One region of the Gordonia sp. Swx-4 genome, then DNA from elsewhere that is predicted to be linked to it. Evidence: riboswitches for the same ligand, from Rfam matches in the RefSeq annotation. Region 1 holds a riboswitch; the other holds the start of a gene.
What was found. A riboswitch is a leader RNA that binds a small molecule or an ion and turns the genes downstream of it on or off. The one in region 1 is predicted to bind thiamine pyrophosphate.
Positions count from the first base shown of each region.

Region 2: another riboswitch for thiamine pyrophosphate. It lies ahead of thiC (phosphomethylpyrimidine synthase ThiC); the one in region 1 lies ahead of thiO (glycine oxidase ThiO).

Region 1 is NZ_CP128197.1:4,757,798-4,767,458, reverse strand. Features, by position in the region: gene PWF70_RS21610 (NUDIX hydrolase) at 1-443, shown strand, start outside; gene PWF70_RS21605 (hypothetical protein) at 440-808, opposite strand; gene thiE (thiamine phosphate synthase) at 1,159-1,830, opposite strand; TPP riboswitch at 1,878-1,987, shown strand; gene thiO (glycine oxidase ThiO) at 1,981-3,045, shown strand; gene thiS (sulfur carrier protein ThiS) at 3,042-3,242, shown strand; gene PWF70_RS21585 (thiazole synthase) at 3,235-4,056, shown strand; gene PWF70_RS21580 (ABC transporter ATP-binding protein) at 4,188-5,156, shown strand; gene PWF70_RS21575 (ABC transporter permease) at 5,153-5,911, shown strand; gene PWF70_RS21570 (LuxR C-terminal-related transcriptional regulator) at 6,042-8,681, shown strand; gene PWF70_RS21565 (phosphoribosyltransferase) at 8,623-9,291, opposite strand; gene PWF70_RS21560 (nuclear transport factor 2 family protein) at 9,303-9,661, opposite strand, start outside.
Region 2 is NZ_CP128197.1:594,819-604,479, forward strand. Features, by position in the region: gene PWF70_RS02715 (dipeptide ABC transporter ATP-binding protein) at 1-1,191, shown strand, start outside; gene PWF70_RS02720 (ABC transporter family substrate-binding protein) at 1,188-2,840, shown strand; gene thiD (bifunctional hydroxymethylpyrimidine kinase/phosphomethylpyrimidine kinase) at 2,959-3,816, opposite strand; gene thiC (phosphomethylpyrimidine synthase ThiC) at 3,813-5,504, opposite strand; TPP riboswitch at 5,496-5,610, opposite strand; gene PWF70_RS02735 (GNAT family N-acetyltransferase) at 5,805-6,152, shown strand; gene PWF70_RS02740 (aldehyde dehydrogenase family protein) at 6,334-7,803, shown strand; gene PWF70_RS02745 (PucR family transcriptional regulator) at 7,830-9,371, opposite strand; gene PWF70_RS02750 ((2,3-dihydroxybenzoyl)adenylate synthase) at 9,457-9,661, opposite strand, start outside.

The DNA.
Region 1 (9,661 bases):
GTTCACGGTATTGGGGTGTTCACGGCGCGGCGGGTCTGCTGCTCCGGGCGCCGCTGACCGACGGCGCGACCGGCGTTCTGCTCCAGCATCGCGCCGCGTGGTCGCACCAGGGCGGCACCTGGGCCCTGCCCGGCGGTGCGCGCGACTCCCACGAGGGCGCCATCGACACCGCGATGCGGGAAGCCGAGGAGGAAGCCGGCATCGACAGCGCCGACCTTCGTGTCGTCGCCGCCGTCGTCACCCACGAGTCACCGGGCGGCTGGACCTACACGACGGTCATCGCCGAGACCGATGCGCCGGTCCGCACGGTCGCCAACTTCGAGTCGACGGAACTGCGCTGGGTCGAAGAACAGCACGTCGATCAGCTCCCGCTGCATCCGGCGTTCGGCCGGGCCTGGCCCACCCTGCGCGAGCGGATCGCCGCACTCGACCCGCAGGGTTAGGGGCTGAGCAGCCGGTTGGCGCCGGAGATCAGCGCGGCGATGTTCGCCTCGTCCCCGGTCCTGCCCTCGCCGAAGGCCCACGCCTGCCGACCGTTGTTCTCACACAGCAGGAACGTGGCGATCGCCCCGTCGACCTCGCGCTGGTGCAGCCGCAGGATCTGAACGGGTGCGCCGAGGTCGTACAGGATCGACGTCATCGCGCCGAGCGGTCCGGCGGCGACAGCGCTGCACGACATGAGGCGATCGGCGATCGCGATGGTCGCGCGGCATTCGACGAGGTCCTGCCGCGCCGGTGCGACCGACCACGATCCGAGCCGGATGGCTCCGTTGCCCGCGTACTCGTCGGTGAAGTGTTGCCAGCTCATCCCGATGGCCTCCTCGCGCATACCCGCGGGCAGCGGACGGCCGAAGTGTTCGGTGATGGGATCTCCCGACGGCGCGGTCGTGTGCCCGTGTCGTGAGAAGGATGGGTGAGGCAGATGAAGAAGGTGCATCTCGAAAGCCGATTTCGGTCGAAGAACGGATGACCGACAAGAGCGTGCAACCGACCCGCAGCGGGGGGTCGGTCAGAATCAGACCCCGCTGCGGCGGGTTACGAGCGCGCTCTTGATGCACATCATGATCGGTCCAGGCTAGACCGCGGTGTCCGGATCAGGCAAACGGATTCCGCCTCGGCAGTCCACTCTGACAACCGACCCTGAGGACCACCCCTGGGCTACCACCGGCCGAGGAGGTCGGCGGCCGCGGCAGCGGGATCGGTGGCGGCGGTGATCGCCCGCACCACGACGATCCGGCGGGCACCTGCGGCGGTCACCTCCGGCACCCGCGGGGCGTCGATGCCGCCGATGGCGAACCACGGCTTGCCGGGCGCGGCGCCGGCGGTCGTCGTCACCAGGTCGAGGCCGGCAGCACTGCGACCAGGCTTGGTGGGCGTGGTCCAGCACGGGCCGACGCAGAAGTAGTCGACGTCGGGGTCGGCGGTTGCGGCCGCGGCCTGCTCGCGGTCGTGGGTGGACGCCCCGATGATCGTGTCGGGGCCGACGATCCGGCGCGCCACCTCCGGCGGCAGGTCGCCCTGTCCGACGTGGAGGACGTCGGCGCCCGAGAGAGCGGCGATGTCCGCGCGGTCGTTGACCGCCAGCAACGCGCCATGGGCGTCGACGACGCCCCGCAGCGCGGCGAGGATCTCGAGCTCCTCACGGGCCTCGAGCGTGCCGAACTTCTTCTCGCCCGCCGACCCCTTGTCGCGTAGCTGCACGATGTCGACGCCGCCGGCGAGGGCGGAGCCGACGAAGTCGAGCAGGTCGCCGCGCTCGCGTCGCGCGTCGGTGCACAGATAGAGCCGGGCGGAATCAAGGCGGCGGCGCGATTCGGAAGCAGTCGTCACGGCGACCAGGCTAGCCCTGCGTCGACCGGCCGGGCGTAGGGTGGACCGCGAGAACACACGGGAGCCCGGGCAGGCGGGCTGAGAGTGCGGACCCCTCCGCAGACCGTCGAACCTGATCCGGGTCATTCCGGCGAAGGAAGGTGATCTGGCTTGAGCAACACCCCAGCACGACTCGACCGTGCGCTCACCGTCGTCGGCGGTGGCGTGATCGGTCTGACCTGTGCGCTCGCCGCCGCCGACGCCGGCTGGCAGGTGTTCGTCGTCGACGCCGGTCACGACGAGCGGGCCTCATGGGTTGCGGGCGGGATGCTCGGCTCGCTGGGCGAGGGACATCCGGGGGAGGAGGCCGCGCTCGCGCTGTCGGTCGAATCGGTGCGGCGCTGGCCGACGCTGGTGAAGCGGCTCGCCGACCCCGCGATCGTGACGGCCACCGACTCCCTGTTCGTCGCCGGTTCGGCAGCCGACGCCGAGTACCTGCGCCATCTCGCCGACTTCGTCTGGGCCAATCAGCCGCGCACCGACGCCACGCTCAGCACGGTGACGGGTCGTGAGATCCGTTCCCTGGAGCCGTCGTTGAGTTCGCGGCTCGTCGGCGGCTACCGGGCGGTCGGGGAGTGGTCGATCGACAACCGACGGCTGCTGGCGACCCTGCGCAGCGCCGGGGCCGCGGTCGGGGTGCGGTTCATGGATGCACGGGTGGAGAGCCTCGCCGACGTCCGCGAACAGGCCGGCCCGCGAGATCAGATCCTCCTCGCCGCCGGACTCGCCACGGCGGCACTGCTTCCCGAGGTGCCCCTCCACGCGGCCAAGGGGGAGATCCTCCGCTTGCGTCGGACACGGTGGTCGGTTCCGCCGCCCGGGCACGTGGTCCGGGCCCGGCTCCACGGCCGGGCGGTCTACCTGGTCCCGCGCGAGGACGGGATCGTGGTCGGCGCAACGCAATACGAGGCCGGTGACTTCGGCGACCGCACTCCGCAGGCAGGTGGCGTCGCCGATCTGCTCGCCGACGCGATCGAGGTCATGCCGGGACTGCGCACCTACGAACTGACCGAGGCGGGCGCCGGACTACGGCCGTGCACCGCCGACGGACTGCCGATCGTGGAGCGGATCGACGACCGTACAGTGGTCGCGACCGGCCACGGCCGCAACGGCATCGTTCTCGCACCGGGCACGGCGGACAGGGTGCTCGGGATTCTGGAAGGAGCATCCGCGTGACCATCACCGTGAACGGAGAGAACCTCGACGTGGGCGACGACGAGTCGGTGAAGGATGTCGTCACCCGCCTCGGACTGCCTGACCGCGGGATCGCGGTGGCCGTCGACGGCGCAGTCGTACCGCGAGGACGATGGTCGGAACACACGATGACCTCGGGAGCCGTAGTGGAGATCGTGACGGCGGTGCAAGGTGGCTGAGTCCGGCATCATCGACGGCGCAGACGTTTCCGAGGCAGACCCGCTTCGGATCGCCGGCCGCGAGTTCTCCTCCCGCCTCATCACCGGAACCGGTGGCGCGACGAATCTCGCGTCCCTCGAGCGTGCACTCGTCGCGTCGGGTACCGAACTCACGACCGTCGCCGTGCGTCGCGTCGACGCCGCGTCGGGGACGGGGGTGTTCGACCTGCTGCGCCGCCTGGACATCGCGGTCCTGCCCAACACCGCCGGATGCCACACCACCGCCGAGGCGGTGCTCACCGCGCAGTTGGCCCGCGAGGCGTTCGAGACGAACTGGGTGAAGCTCGAGGTGGTGGCCGATGAACGCACCCTGATGCCGGATGCCGTCGAACTCGTCGACGCCGCAGCCGCATTGGTGGCGGACGGATTCGTCGTGCTCGCCTACACCAACGACGACCCGGTCCTCGCTGCGCGACTCGCCGACCTCGGCGTCGCCGCGGTCATGCCACTCGGCTCACCGATCGGGACCGGACTCGGAATCCTCAACCCGCACAACATCGAGATGATCATCGACCACTGTTCCACGGCCTTCGACGATCCCCTCCCGGTGATCCTCGACGCCGGTATCGGCACCGCCAGCGACGCCGCTTGTGCGATGGAACTCGGTTGCGACGGAGTGCTTCTCGCGACCGCCGTCACCCGTGCGGAGAATCCGGAGCGAATGGCGACCGCGATGCGGCATGCGGTGATCGCCGGACGACTCGCCGCACGGGCGGGTCGCATCCCGAAACGGTTCTGGGCGCGGGCATCGTCGCCGACGCCGGAGCGGGGCTGATCCCACGCAACTGCCTGCTGCCCGACCCGCCCTTTGCTGCCTGAGGTGCGGGGAGCGCAAGCGACGAGCCTCGAGGGCCCGGTGTGTCGCAACCACCCGGCGCACCCCCGGTCGGCGGCTATGGTCGACTCGTGTTGCGGGTAACGAATCTGACGAAGGACTTCGGGAGTCAGCGCGCGGTCGACAACCTCACCTTCGAGGTGGGGCCGGGGCGGGTCACCGGCTTCCTGGGGCCCAACGGTGCTGGTAAGTCGACGACGATGCGCATGATGCTCGGACTCGACCGTCCGACGTCGGGGACCGCGACCATCGACGACGTGCCGTACTGCGATCTCGACCATCCGCTGCGCCAGGTCGGTGCGCTGCTCGACGCACACTGGGTCCACCCCAATCGGAGTGCGCGTTCGCATCTGCGTTGGCTCGCCGCGAGCAATCGGATTCCGAAGTCCCGGGTGGACGAGGTGCTCGAGATCGTCGGCCTGGCGTCGGTGGCCCGGAAGCGTGCCGGTGGGTTCTCGCTCGGTATGTCGCAGCGGCTCGGACTCGCGGGTGCGCTGCTCGGCGACCCGCACACCCTGTTGTTCGACGAACCGGTCAACGGGCTCGATCCCGAGGGCATCGTGTGGATTCGGGGCTTCATGCGGCAGTTGGCCGCCGAAGGCCGCACCGTACTCGTCTCCAGCCATCTGCTGACCGAGATGTCGCTGACGGCAGACCATCTCGTCGTCATCGGTCGTGGGCGTCTCATCGCCGACTGCTCGGTCGGTGAGTTCACCGGCCGGGCCCGGCAATCGGTGCGGGTGCGCGGACCCGAACTCGAGAAGCTGCACACCGCACTGGCGAAGGCCGGCCTCGCGCCGGCGCCCGGTGCACCCGACGCCCACGGGCGGCCGGTGATGCGGGTACCCGACACGACGACCGACCGCGTCGGGGACATCGCCGCCGCGGCCGGCGTGACGCTGCACGAGCTCGCCGCCGAATCGGCCTCGCTGGAGGAGGTGTTCATGTCTATGACCGCCCACGCCGTCGACTATCACGGTGGCGACGGCTTCCGGTCCGTCGAATCCGGTCCGGGCACCCCGGAAGGGAGCCGGCGATGATCGGCCAGGCGCTCGCGGCGGTTGACGCCGAACGCATCAAGCTGTCGAGCACCCGTGCCCCGTACTGGTGCCTCGCGATGGTGGTCCTGTTCGGCATCGGCGTTGCGGTCCTGCTCGGTTGGCTGCTGTCGGGCGGTTACGCCGACTCGGCGTCGGTAGACACCCGGACCATCGACTACCTGGTCGGCGTCAACCAGTTCGGGGCCGCGGTCTTCGCGATCATGGCCGTCCTGGGCGTGACCACCGAATACCGGTTCGGCACCATCCGGCCGACCTTCGCCGCAGTAGCCCGACGGCCCCTCGTGATCCTCGCGAAGACCGTCGTGTTCGGTGGACTCACCTTCGTGGTGGCCGCGATCGTGGGGCTCCTCGGTGTCGTTCTGGGGCAGGCGCTCACCGGTAACGGCATCGCGCTCGGTGGTCCGGACACGATACGACAGCTCTGGGGCACGCCGGTTTTCGCGATGCTGTGCGCACTGATCGGGCTCTCGGTGGGTGCTCTCGTACGGCATTCCGCCGGAGCGGTGGCGATCGTGCTGGGATGGATGTTCGCGCTCGAACGCATCCTGTCGGTGCTCCCGCGTATCGGCGAGAACATCACGCCGTTCCTGCCGTTCCTCAACGGCTGGAACTTCTTGTCCGGCGGCGACCCCACCTTCCACTGGAACGCCTACGGCTCTTTGGCGTACTTCGCGGTGGTCACCGCGATCCTCTTGACGATCGCAATTGTCGTGACCAGTGCCCGGGATGCGTAGTTTGCGGATCTGCTCATACGTCCTGTGACCCGGAACGGCCGCCGAGAGAGGTGCGATTCGGCGGCCGAATGACGATTGACGATCCTTCGCGCAGCCCGCCGAAGGCCGCCGCGGACTAAAATTCAGTGGTATGTCCACAAATTGGCCGATGGTCGAGCGTGAGCGTGAGTTCCGCACGATCCTCGCCGCACTCAGTGGAAAGACGAACGGATGCGGGGTCGTGCTCACCGGCGATTCGGGGGTGGGCAAGACGACCCTCGCCCGGCATGTCACCGCCGAACTGCCGACCGGCGTGCGCTGGGTGGCCGGGACCGAGTCGGCACGATCGATTCCGTTGGGGGTCTTCGCCCACCTGGTCGGTCCGGCGACGTCGAGCGATCCGGTCACTTATCTGGCGGCCGCCCGGGAATCTCTGCTCGCCGACGGTGATGTCGTCATCGGAGTCGACGACGCGCATCTGCTCGACGAGTTGTCGGCCACCCTGCTTCATCAGCTCGCGATCGACCGTGCGGTGCACATCGTGGCGACCGTCCGGAGCGGGGAGGCGGTGCCGGACGCCGTCACCTCCCTGTGGAAGGACAATCACCTCACCCGGATCACGCTGTCGCCGTTCACCAAAGAGCAGAGCGTCGAGCTGATCGAATCCGTCCTCGGTGGGCAGCTCGAAGAGCATTCGGCCTCCCTGATGTGGGAGGCATCGGGTGGAAACGCCCTGTTCCTGCGGCATCTCGTGGACGGCGCCCGCCAAGCGAACACCTTGCGACAGGTCAACGGGGTCTGGCAGTTGCGCGGCCGCGCGGCCATCACCTCCGAACTCGCATCGCTGCTCGAGGGGCGGATCGAACAACTCGATGCGTCGGTCCTCAGCGCGCTCAAGTACCTGAGCCTGTGTGAACCGCTCGACATCGACGTGCTCGCCGAACTCGCCGGCGAGGAGGCCGTGGAGGAGGCCGAGATCGCCGGCCTCGTCCGCATCACGCGCGACGGCCGCCGGTTGAATGTCGCCTTCCACCACCCGCTGTTCGGCGAGGTGATCCGCCGCAGACTCGGGATGGTGTCGTCCCGACGACTCCGCGGCAACCTCGTCGAGGCGCTGCGATCCCGCCCCACCGACACGCCCGCCGAGCGGATCAGGCTCGCCGACCTCGCGATCGAGAGCGACGTCGAGATCGATCTGTCGCTCGTTCGCACCGCGGCGAGCGACGCCCTCAAACTCGCGCAGACCTCACTCGGTGAACGGTTCGCGCGGGCGGCCCTCGTCGAGGGCGCCGGGGTCGACGTCGCCGAACTGCTCGCACGCGCCCGGATGTGGCAGGGCCATCCCGACGAGGCCGAGGAGATCCTGTCGCGGTTCTCCCCGGACGATCTGGACGAGGCGCAACTCCTGCTCTGGGGGAATCTGCGGATCGGCAACGCGTTCTGGGCCCTGGGCGACGCCGACCGTGCCGGTGAGATCCTGCAGATGCTGCGCAAGCGGGACATGCAGCCCGCGCTCGTGCCCATCGTCACCGGCATCGCCTCGGCCTGCGCGCTGTTCGAGAACCGGATCGGTGAGGCGATCACGTTGTCGGACAGTGTCTTCGCCGAGAAGCGCAAACTTCCGTGGGCGATCGAGTGGGCCGTGTTCGGTGGTTCTCTCGCGCGAGCAGTCGCAGGCCGCGGGAACGAGGTGGAGGCCCTGGCCGCGCACTCGCGTGAGGTGGAGGTCGACGGACTCCTCCGGTTCCCGACGGGTTTCGGCGAGATCCTCGCCCTCACGCTGACCGGCCGGCTCGACGACGCGGACACTGCCGCCGGGCGCTTCCTGACGGCCGCCCAGACCGCGCAGTACCTGGGTTGGGCCATGTCGGAGATTCTCGTTGCCGCCGTGGAACTCTCGCGCGGCGCATGCGTCTCGGTGACCCGGCGGATGGAGCAGACCCTCGCCACCCTCGACAGCGGTGAGTTCTCGGAGTCCTGGAACTTCCCGGCCCACATCTTCTTGATCCAGGCACTGAGTGCACTCGGTCAGGTCGACCGTGCCGCCGAGGTGCTGGAGAAGGCGAGGGCCCGGTACGGCAGGCACGTCGCGATCTTCGGTCCGATGCTGGCCATTGCGCAGGCCTGGCAGTCGGCGGCCGCCGGCACCATCACGCCGGCCGTCGCGCTTCTCCGTCGAACCGCCGAAGAGACAAGGGAGACAGAACAACTTGCCATCGAGGCGGAGGCGCTGCACTCGGCGGCCAGGTTCGGTGACGCCACCGTCGCCCAGCGACTCACCGAACTCGCCGGACTCGTCGACGGCCCACTGGCACCGCTGTACGCCCGGCACGCCATCGCGCTCGCTGCCGGTGACGCCGTCGAACTCGACCTGTGCTCAGCCGATTTCGAGTCACTGGGCGTTCGGTTGTCGGCGGCCGACGCCGCCGCGCAGGCGAGTGTGCTGCATGATTCGGCGGGCAGCAGGTCGGCGACCGTTGCCTCGGCGGCGGTGGCCAACCGACTCGCCTCGGAATGCGGCGGTCTGCGCACGCCCGCGCTCATCACCGCCGCACAACCGCTCCCGTTGACCTCACGTGAACGCGAGGTCGCGAATCTCGTTGCGGCAGGCCTGTCCAACAAGGAGATCGCGGAGCGGCTCACCGTTTCGGTGCGCACCGTCGAGGGGCACATCTACCGTGCGTCCACCAAACTCGACGTCACCGACCGTGAGGGCATCGCCAAGCTGTTGCTCAAGGACGGTGATCGCGCTCCAGGCACTCGATCACCTCTTCGTCGTCGATCTGACTGAAGTCGTCGTAGGAGAGTCCGACCGCCTCGAACGGTTCCGGGGTGGTCAGTACGACGACGTCGTCGACGCCCCGATCGATGAGGCGGCCGACCGAATCCGACGGTGCCGTGGGTACGGCCACGATCAACCGTGCGGCACCGGCGGCATCCATCGCGTCGATGGCCACCGCCATCGTCGAGCCGGTGGCGAGACCGTCGTCGACCAACACCACGACCCGGTCCTCGACCTCGACCGGTGGCCGTCCGCCGCGATAGAGCTCCTCGCGGTTGTGCAGGATGCGACGTTCCCGGTCGGCTACCGCGTCGAACTCGGCACGCGAGACGCCCAACCGGCGGGGTATGTCGTCGTTGACCACGAGATGGCCGGCGGTCAGGGCGCCCATCGCGAACTCCTCGTGTCCCGGTGCGCCGATCTTGCGTACGACGAGGGCGTCGAGGTCGCCGCCCGTCGCATCGGCGACCTCACGGGCCACGGGCACCCCGCCGCGCGCCAGGCCGATGACCACCGGCCTGGCCCCGTGGGTGTCCTCCCGGGACCGCAGGACCTCCGCGACCCGGGCGCCGAGGGCACGTCCCGCCGCGATTCGGTCGGGGAAGACGCGGCCGGACATGTCGGGTGTCCTCAGAGGTGCACCGCGGGACCGACCTCGAGCTTGAAGCTCGGCAGATCGGCCAGTCCGATGGTGGCCTCGTAGGTGCGGTCGTAACCGGTGGCGCTGATGCGCCAGCCGTCCTCGGTCCGGCGGTAGGTGTCCTCGTAGAAGGCGGCTCCGATCAGCATGAACGAGAACTCGGCGACGATCACGCGGTCCTGCAGATACCAACGGCCGCGGGCGGTGTCGCCGGAGACCTCGATCTCGGGGTGGTTCACGCGGTGCTCGGTGATGACCGCCGGACCGACGTTGGCCTCCATGTACCCCACGAGCTCGTCCCGGTTGGCGAAGGACAGGCTCGCACCGTAGTTGCCGGTCACATCCTCGG
Region 2 (9,661 bases), 1.0 Mb from region 1:
GTCGCGATCGATGACTGCCGCGGTAGCGAACCGGCGCTGGCGGAGGTGGCCGGCGGCCACCGGGCGGCGTGTATCCGCGTGGAGGAGATCGACGGCGACGGCCGGATCAGTGGTGAGCCGGTGTTCCCGCCGCCCGATGTGCCGGCGGCGTCGCCGGCAGTGACCGACCGGCAGGAACGTGCGACCGTCCTCGATGTGGTGGACATGACCAAGGTCTTCCCGCTGACGAGCGGTTTCCTCAAGCGTCGGGTGGGTTCGGTGCGGGCCGTCAACGGGATCAGCTTCGACATCCGGAGCGGTGAGTCGATGGCCCTCGTCGGAGAGTCGGGCAGCGGCAAGTCGACGACTCTGCTGGAGATCATGGACTTCGCGCAGCCCGAGGGCGTCGTCCGGATCGGCGGGGTGGACCCGGCGGCGGTCCGTTCACGCGAGGCCCGCGCGTTGCGCCAGAAGACGTCGATCGTCTTCCAGGACCCGTCGGATGCGCTCGACCCTCGGTTCACCGCCTTCGACATCATCGCCGAACCGCTTCGCGCGCTGGGGGTTCCGAGAGCGGAGACGGAGGAGAGGGTCACGGGTCTCATGCGGCGCGTCGGGCTGGATCCCGTTCACGCCGACCGTTTCCCCGCCGCCTTCTCCGGCGGCCAGCGACAACGTCTCGCCATCGCGCGGGCACTCGCCACCGACCCCGATCTGATCGTCCTCGACGAGCCGCTGTCGGCCCTCGACGTCTCCGTGCAGGCGGACGTCGTCAACCTGATCCGTCACCTCCAAGCCGACGGCGACGTGGCGTATCTGGTTGTCGCCCACGATCTCTCCGTGGTCCGACATCTCGCCGACCGCGTCGCGGTGATGTATCTGGGTTCGATCGTGGAGTCAGGGCCCACCGAGGCGGTCTTCGCCGAACCCGCGCATCCCTACACCCGGGCACTCTTGTCGGCAGTGCCCATTCCGGACCCGCGCGTCGAACGCGAGCGGCAGCGCATCGTCCTGACCGGCGAACAGCCCAGTGCGACAGACGAGATCGTCGGATGCAGTTTCACCACCAGGTGCCCGTTGCACGCCCGGCTCGGCGAGGAGCGTCGCGAGCGGTGTCGGACGGTCGTACCCCTACTGCGGCCGACGGATCAGCACGGTGCTCCTGCTGTCGACCACAGAGCGGCATGCCATTTCCTGGAGGTGGACCGGTGAAGCGCTGGTCGGTGATCATCGCCGCGATGGCCGTGACCATCGCCTGCATCACCGGTTGCGGTGCCGCGATCGACACCGGGGCGGTGAAGACCGAAGGAGCCTCGCTCAACCTGCAACCCCGGGAGAATCTCGAGGACGGCGGCAGTCTCACGACCGTGCTCGCGGAGGTATCGGCCCAGTGGAACACCTTCCACGCCGACGGCAACGCCTACACCCTGGCCTTGTGGCGCTGGTACAACCCGGTGCTCGCCTACTTCTCGCCGGACGGGCAGTACGCGCCGAATCCCGACTACCTCACCGACGTCCGTACCGAGGTCGTCGGCCGGGACACCGTGGTCACCTACACCATCAACCCGAAGGCCTTCTTCAACGACGGCACACCGATCGACTACCGCGCCTTCGTCGAGACCTGGCGCACGAGCCGGGGCATCGACGATCGCTACATCGTCAGCTCCACCGACGGGTACAGCCAGATCGCCTCGGTCACCCGCGGCGCCGACGACCGTGAGGTCGTCGTGCGCTTCGACGGCGTCTACGCCTGGCCCGACGGCCTGTTCAACGTCGTGCTCCACCCGAAGGCCGCCGATCCCGACGTCTACAACGAGGGCTATGTCCGGAAGCCGCATCCCGAATGGGGCGCCGGACCGTTCACGATCGCCTCCTACGACGCCGACAACGGGACCGTCGTCTTCGAACGAAATCCCAAGTGGTGGGGAAAACCCGGCAAACTCGACCGACGGATCTTCCGGCAGATGGAGTCCCAGGCGGCGCTCAACGCCTTCCAGAACGGCGAGATCGACGCGACCGGGGTGGCCGCCAAAGACGCGCGCGCGCGGGCACTCACGATGAACGGCATCGACATTCGCACCGCGGCCGCACCGCAGCAGTCGTTGCTGGTGCTCAACCTCGACACCCCGATCCTGTCCGATCGGCGCGTCCGTGAGGCCGTGCTCTCCGCCGTCGACCGGGAGACGCTGTCGCGCATCAGGTTCACCGGCCTCAACTACACGGAGGAACTCCCCGGTTCGTTGTCGCTGTACCCGTTCCAACCGGGATACGAGGACAACCTGTCGGACGTGTTGTCCTACGACCCGGCGAAAGCCGAGGAACTGCTCGACCGGTCGGGGTGGACCGAGGGTGGGGACGGCATCCGCAGCAAGGACGGGAGACGGCTGTCGCTGGAGTTGCCCAACATCGGCGACGACACCACGACCCAGAACCTGTCACGCGCGCTCCAGGCGATCCTGAAGAAGGTGGGCGTCGACCTCGCTGTCCGCCAACGCCCGTCGGCCGACTTCTCACAGGTGGTGGTCAACAAGGAGTTCGACGTGCTCCTGCTCGGCTTCTCGTCGAGCGACCCCTTCGGCATGGCCTACTTCTGTCAGGTGTGGTGCATGGGGTCCCAGCTGAACCCCGCCGGTGCCGGGTCCCCGGAACTCGACGCACAGATCCGTGCGATGTCGAGGATCGGCGACCCGATGGCCCAGATCAAGGCGGGGAACGAACTCGAGCGCGAGGCCTTCGCGCAGTTCTCCAACCTTCCCCTCTTCAACGGTCCGTCCATGGTCGCGGTGAAGGAAGGGCTCGCCAATTACGGAGCGGGACAGTTCTACGTCGGTCCCATCGAGGACATCGGCTGGGAGAAGTAGGTCTGCGCCTACTCTCGCGGTGCCGTTTCCTTCCCGCGGGCGCTAGCCGGCACGCGGGAAGGAAACGGCACCGCGGGACCGAAGTGCGTATCGGCGAGATCGTTCGCTCGGCGGTGCGTCAGTAGGGGCCGCTCACCCGCCACAGCGGGTTCACCGGGCCGTGGCCGGCGCCGAGCGGATAGGCGGCGGCCAGGCCGCGGGTGACCCACTTCTTCGCGAAGCAGACTGCGTCGGGCACCGAATAGCCGTGTGCCAGGGCGCAGGTGATCGCCGCGGCGAGGGTGTCACCCGCGCCGTGGTCGTGGGCGGTGTCGATGCGCTCGTGGTTGAGCTCGATGAACTCCGCGCCGTCGTAGAGCAGGTCGGGGGAGTGGTCGCTCGACCGCAGGTGGCCTCCCTTGACGAGCGCCCACGCGGGTCCGAGATCGAACAGCGCCTTCGCTGCGTCGCGCTGGGAGCCGGTGTCGACGACGTCGATGCCGGTGATGAGGCGCACCTCGTCGAGGTTGGGTGTCACCACCGTCGCCAGCGGGAAGAGGTTGTCGCGCAGGGTGTCCAGGGCGGAGTCGGCGAGTAGTTGATTCCCGTGCATCGAGGCGCACACCGGGTCGACGACCAGCGGCGAGGAACCGTCGCGACCGATACCGCTCGCCGAGCACTGCGCGACGACGGCGTCGATGATCGGTGCAGACGCCAGCATGCCGGTCTTGGCGGCGCCTACGCCGATGTCGTCGGCGACCGTGGCGATCTGGGCGGCGACGGTCTCCGGTGCGATCTCCTGGAAACCGGTGACGCCCAGCGAGTTCTGCACGGTGACCGCGGTGACCGCGACACAGCCGTGCAGGCCGAGCAGCGCGAAGGTGCGCATGTCGGCCTGGATGCCGGCACCACCGCCGGAATCCGATCCGGCGATGGTCATCACGCGGACCGGGGTCTCTCCCGGTGCTGCGACGGGCAGCAACTCGACGTCGGTCACGCAGAACCTCCGGGACCGGTTTCGAGCGGCAGGTACACACGGTTGCCCGCCTCGGCGAACTCGGCCGACTTCGCCGCCATCCCTTCGGCGATCTTGCGGTCGATGTCTTCGGCGGTCACCAGGTTGTTCTCCTCCGCGTAGGCGCGCACGTCGGCGGAGATCCGCATCGAGCAGAACTTGGGACCGCACATCGAGCAGAAGTGCGCGGTCTTCGCAGGCTCGGCCGGCAGGGTCTCATCGTGATACTCGCGGGCGGTGTCCGGGTCGAGGGCGAGGTTGAACTGGTCGACCCAGCGGAACTCGAAGCGCGCCTTGCTCAATGCGTCATCACGTTCCTGCGCCCGCGGATGTCCCTTCGCGAGATCCGCCGAGTGGGCCGCGATCTTGTAGGTGATGACGCCGACCTTCACGTCGTCCCGGTCGGGCAGCCCGAGGTGCTCCTTGGGTGTCACGTAGCAGAGCATGGCCGTGCCCGCCTGGGCGATCATCGCCGCGCCGATCGCGGAGGTGATGTGGTCGTAGGCGGGTGCGATGTCGGTGGCGAGGGGGCCGAGCGTATAGAACGGCGCCTCCTCGCAGAGTTCTTCTTCGAGACGCACGTTCTCGACGATCTTGTGCATCGGGATGTGTCCCGGGCCCTCGATCATCACCTGCACGCCATGGGATTTCGCGATGGAGGTCAGTTCGCCGAGGGTGCGCAGTTCGGCGAACTGGGCCTCGTCGTTGGCGTCGGCGATCGACCCCGGACGCAGTCCGTCGCCGAGGGAGAAGGTGATGTCGTAGCGGCGGAAGATCTCGCACAGTTCGTCGAAGTGCGTGTACAGGAACGATTCTTCGTGGTGCGCCAGGCACCAGGCGGCCATGATCGATCCGCCCCGCGAGACGATGCCGGTGACCCGCCGGGCGGTCAGCGGCACATAGCGGAGAAGCACTCCGGCATGCACCGTCATGTAGTCGACACCCTGCTCGGCCTGCTCGATCACGGTGTCGCGGTATATCTCCCACGTGAGAGCGACGGGATCGCCGTTCACCTTCTCGAGGGCCTGGTAGATCGGCACGGTCCCGACGGGGACGGGGGAGTTGCGCAGAATCCACTCCCGGGTGGTGTGGATGTCGGCGCCGGTGGACAGGTCCATGATGGTGTCGGCGCCCCATCGGGTGGCCCACACCATCTTCTCGACCTCGTCCGCGATCGAACTGCGCACCGCAGAATTGCCGATGTTCGCATTGATCTTCACCGCGAACCGCTTGCCGATGATCATCGGCTCCGACTCCGGATGACGATGGTTGGCCGGGATGACGGCGCGGCCGATGGCCACCTCGGAGCGGACCAGGTCGGGGTCGACGCCCTCCCGTGCCGCGATGAACCGCATCTCATCGGTGACGATCCCCGCTCGCGCCCAGGCGAGTTGGGTGCTCGCGCCGTCGACGGGTTCCGGGCGGTGCCACGCGTCCCGGGTCGGTGGCAGGCCGCGCTCCACGTCGATCACGGCATCGGGGTCGGTGTACGGCCCGGAGGTGTCGTAGACGTCGAGGTGCTCACCGTTCGTCAGGTGGATTCGGCGCTGCGGTACACGGAGGTGATCGACGGAGAGGTAGTGCTTGGAGCTGCCCTCGATCGGCCCGGTGGTCAGACCGCCGTCTGTGAATGTCGCAGTGGTGGGTGCGGTGGATACACGTGTGCCCATGATGGTTCTCCCTACGCCGGCATTACCCGGACAGGTTCGAGCGGTCGGCGACCGCCCGTCGCCATCTCAGCCCTCGGTCATCGTGAGAGCCCCCGCGTGTGTGATTGTGTTGCGTTCGCCACCCTACAACGTCGGTCAACACCTGACGATGCGCCCAGATGCTCACTGCACCGGATCACCGGGAGGTCTCGGCAGTTACGGAACCGTAAGGTAGGGTGTGACCCTAGTCACAGGGGCCCTTGCGTCGAGCCGCGACGTCCTGCCGGTGACCCGCCACAGTGATCACGTGAGGAGATGTAGGTGTTACGCAAGAACCGGCATCGGCCGCCGCAGTCGGCGCGATCCATTCTGCAGCAGATCGCTCAGGTGGTGCACAATCCCGACCGCGAGAGGTTCGAACTCTGGGTCGCGGGGGATCTCGTCGGGGTGCTCGGCTACTCGATCGAGACTGTCGACGGTCAGACCACCATCACCGTTCTGCACACGGTTCTCTACGACGAATACAGCGGTCACGGGCTCGCCACCCGTCTCACCCGGACGGTCATCCACTTCGCCCGGGAGCGCAACGCGCGGCTTCGGCCGGTGTGCTCGTTCACCAAGAACTATCTCGACCATCACCCGGGGATCGTCGAGCTCGCGCCGGTGTGACCAGGCGGCTTCCGCGCGCCCGCGGTGCCGCTTGCCGGCGTTGGCGTTCTTGTACGCCAGGGTGACCCGCGGTCGAGGTTTTGTACCCTCGGGCGACGACCTTGCGTGCCGATGCGGACGTATTGTTCGGCGGTGATCCCGCCCGGTTGTCGGGCCGACTGCTGCCACGGAAGCGAGAACGATGACCGAGACGGTCGAGTCCCTGTACAACCTCATCGACGGACAATGGGTCGACGGCGAGGACGCGCCCTTTACCAGCGACAGTCCCGGTGACCCGAACGTCGTCGTGGCCGTGGGGCGTCGGGCGAGCATCCGCCAACTCGACGCCGCGGTCACCGCGGCCGGACGCAGCCTGGCCGAGTGGTCACGCCTGTCCACGCACGAACGCGGTGGGGTACTCGTGCAGGCTGCCGGCGTCCTGGAGCGCAATGCCGAGGAATGGGGCGCGGAACTCGCCCGCGAGGAGGGCAAGACGCTCGCCGAGGGTATCGGCGAGGTGCGGCGCGCCGCGCAGATCCTCCGCTACTACGGCGCCGACGGCGACCGCGAGGCCGGCGAGGTGTACTCGTCACCGCGCAAGGGTGAGCGAATCCTGGTGACGCGCAAACCGATCGGCACCATCGGTGTCATCACTCCGTTCAACTTCCCGATCGCGATCCCGGCGTGGAAGATCGCGCCGGCCCTCGTCTACGGCAACACCGTGGTATGGAAGCCGGCCGGCACCGTTCCGCTGCTCGCGTTCCGTTTGGCGAAGGCCCTGACCGAAGCCGGGCTCCCCGCCGGCGTAGTGAACCTGACGTTCGGCGACCGTGAGATCGGCGACGCCATCGTCCATCACACCGGCATCGACGCCATCACCTTCACCGGGTCGACGGGGGTCGGACGCGGTATCGCGGCCGCCGGCGCCGCGCGCGGCGTGCTGGTGCAGGCCGAGATGGGTGGCAAGAACGCCGCGATCGTCCTCGGTGACGCCGACCTGGACCTGGCGGTCCAGCAGATCCTGTTGGGAGCGTTCCGCTCCTCGGGCCAGAAGTGCACGGCCACATCGCGACTCGTCGTCACCGAGGCCGTGGCCGACGAACTCCTCGCCGCACTGAGCACGGCCGCCGCCGACCTGGTCGTCGGTGATCCCTTGGACCCCTCCACCGAGATGGGTCCGGTGATCACGGCCCCTGCTCGTGACACCATCAGGGCCGGCATCCTTCGCGCAGTCGAGCAGGGTGCGACCGTGCTCACCGGAGGTGACCAGCCGCCCGTAGGTATCCCCGAAGACGGATACTTCTTGTCCCCGACGATCCTGGAACTACCGTCCACGGACCTCGACGTGTGGCGCGACGAGCTCTTCGGTCCGGTCCTGGCGGTGGTCCGTGTGCCCTCGGTCTCCGAGGCGTTCCGGGTGGCCGGCGACGGCGAGTACGGGTTGTCCGCTGCACTTTTCACGCAGGATCTCACCCGTGCACTGGAGGCGGTCGACGACCTCGACGTCGGTATCCTGCACGTCAATTCGGAGTCGGCGGGCGCCGATCCCCATGTACCGTTCGGCGGAGCCAAGAAAAGCGGGTACGGGCCCAAAGAGCAGGGACGTTCGGCGCGCGAGTTCTTCACCCACACCACCACGGTCTACCTCCGTGGTGGCGCGCCGCGCATCTGACGGCCGTCGACACCGACGACCGTGCGTCAATCGGTCTCGAGGACGTCGAGGAGTTCGCGCGCTTTGACCGCTATCCACAGCTCGACCCGGACCTCGGCCGAGTCGAGGTCGCGGCCGAGGAGTTGGCCGACCTTGGCCATCCGACTCCGCATGGTGTGTCGGTGTACGCCCAATTCCCTTGCGGCGCTCTCGATGTGTGCGTCGTTCCGGAGCCAGGTCCGTAGCGCGGTGACGAGATCCACCGACGAACCGTGTGCGGCGTCGTAATCCTCGAGTGGTCCCAGGACGATTCGCGACATCGCGGACAGTTCGCCGGGTGACCGTCCACCGAACAACATCGAGAAGGTACCCGTGTCCGAGAAGTCGACGACCGTCTCCTGCGTCGGGCCGAGGTGGAGGGCGGCCCTGGCCTGGCGGAGGCTCACGGCGGTTTCGGCGATCACGGCGGTCCCGCCTCGCCCGGCCCGCAGCGTCCGTTCCAGCCGGGCGCCGAGCCGCGCGACGAGTTCGACAACCCAGTCCCGTCCGCGGTCGTCGGACACGACGAGCAGCAGACCCTCCCGTATCGGCGACAAGAGGTACGGAACTGATTGCCGTGTGATCACATCGGCCGTTTCCCGAAGAGCCGGCAACGCCGGCCCGACGTTCGTCACCGTGATTGCGACGACGCGGGTGTCCTCGTCGAAGCCGAAGTACCGCAGCAGGCCCGCGTCGAGTTCGGGACCGAGGTTCACGAGTGCTTGCGTCACGACCGTCCGGAGCCGCTGTTCGGCGTCGAGCACCTTCGCCGGCTTGCCCAGTTCGATCGACAGCAAGGCCATCGCGTGGGCCACGAGGAGTCGTTCCTCCGGCTGCAACGCCGCCGGCGACGCCACCGCCAGATATCCATGCGGCTCCCGGGCGACGGACACGCTCTGCACGAGGTACGTGGCGTGTTCGTCGGCGAAGGCAGAGCCGGCCTGTCGGCGGCGTCCCGAACCGCGTGACACCGAACGCGCATGTTCGAGTGCTCGCCCCGCGTCAGGACCGTGGACCGAGAGTGCCCCGCCCTCGGCGTCGACGAGGACGACCGAGCACGAGAGGGCACGCCCGAGGGCGGTGACCAGATGCGGTATGCCGCCGCGGAGAAGATCGCGGGCGAACTTGTCCTGCTGGTCGACGACCTGCTGCACCGCGCGCACCCGGTCGGCGGTCAGATCGTCGATCACGGCGCGGGTGACCGCGATGAACGGAGTGTGCGGTGGCACTGCGAGGACAGGCAGACCCAGTGCGTCGCCGGCGGCCCGGATGCCGTCAGGGACCGCGTCGAAGGTCATGCCGGTGTCGACGGCGAGTGCCGCCGCCCGCGCCCGCACCAGGCGGGTCACGTAGTCGAACTGTTCGGAGTCGGAAGGTCCGATCGCCAGGCCCGTGGTCATCACCAGTTCACCGCCGGTGATCCAGGGAGCGGGATCGGCGAGTTCGATGGCGTGTGCCCACTCGATGACCCGATCGGCGCCAGAGTGACCTGCCACCAGCGTCAGGCCCAGGTCGGCGTTCTGGGACAGGCGCTGCACGGTCAGCGCCACGGCGACTCACTCCTCACAGGTCAGCGGACGTTCGACACCCGTCCGCAGGTGCGTCAAAGCATAGCGAGGGTGCCGGGTGTCGAGGTCATCCCGCTGTGGACACCAGCTGCTCTCGTAAGACCTTCTTGTCGATCTTGCCGACGGCGGTGACGGGGAGGGTCCGGATGACGCGGACCACGTCGGGCAGTTTGAACGATGCGAGGCCGCGGTCCGCGAGGAACATGCGCAGCGTGGCCAGTTCGAGCGGTTGGGCCGGCGGATGGTCATGGGAGAGCACGACCGCGGCGCAG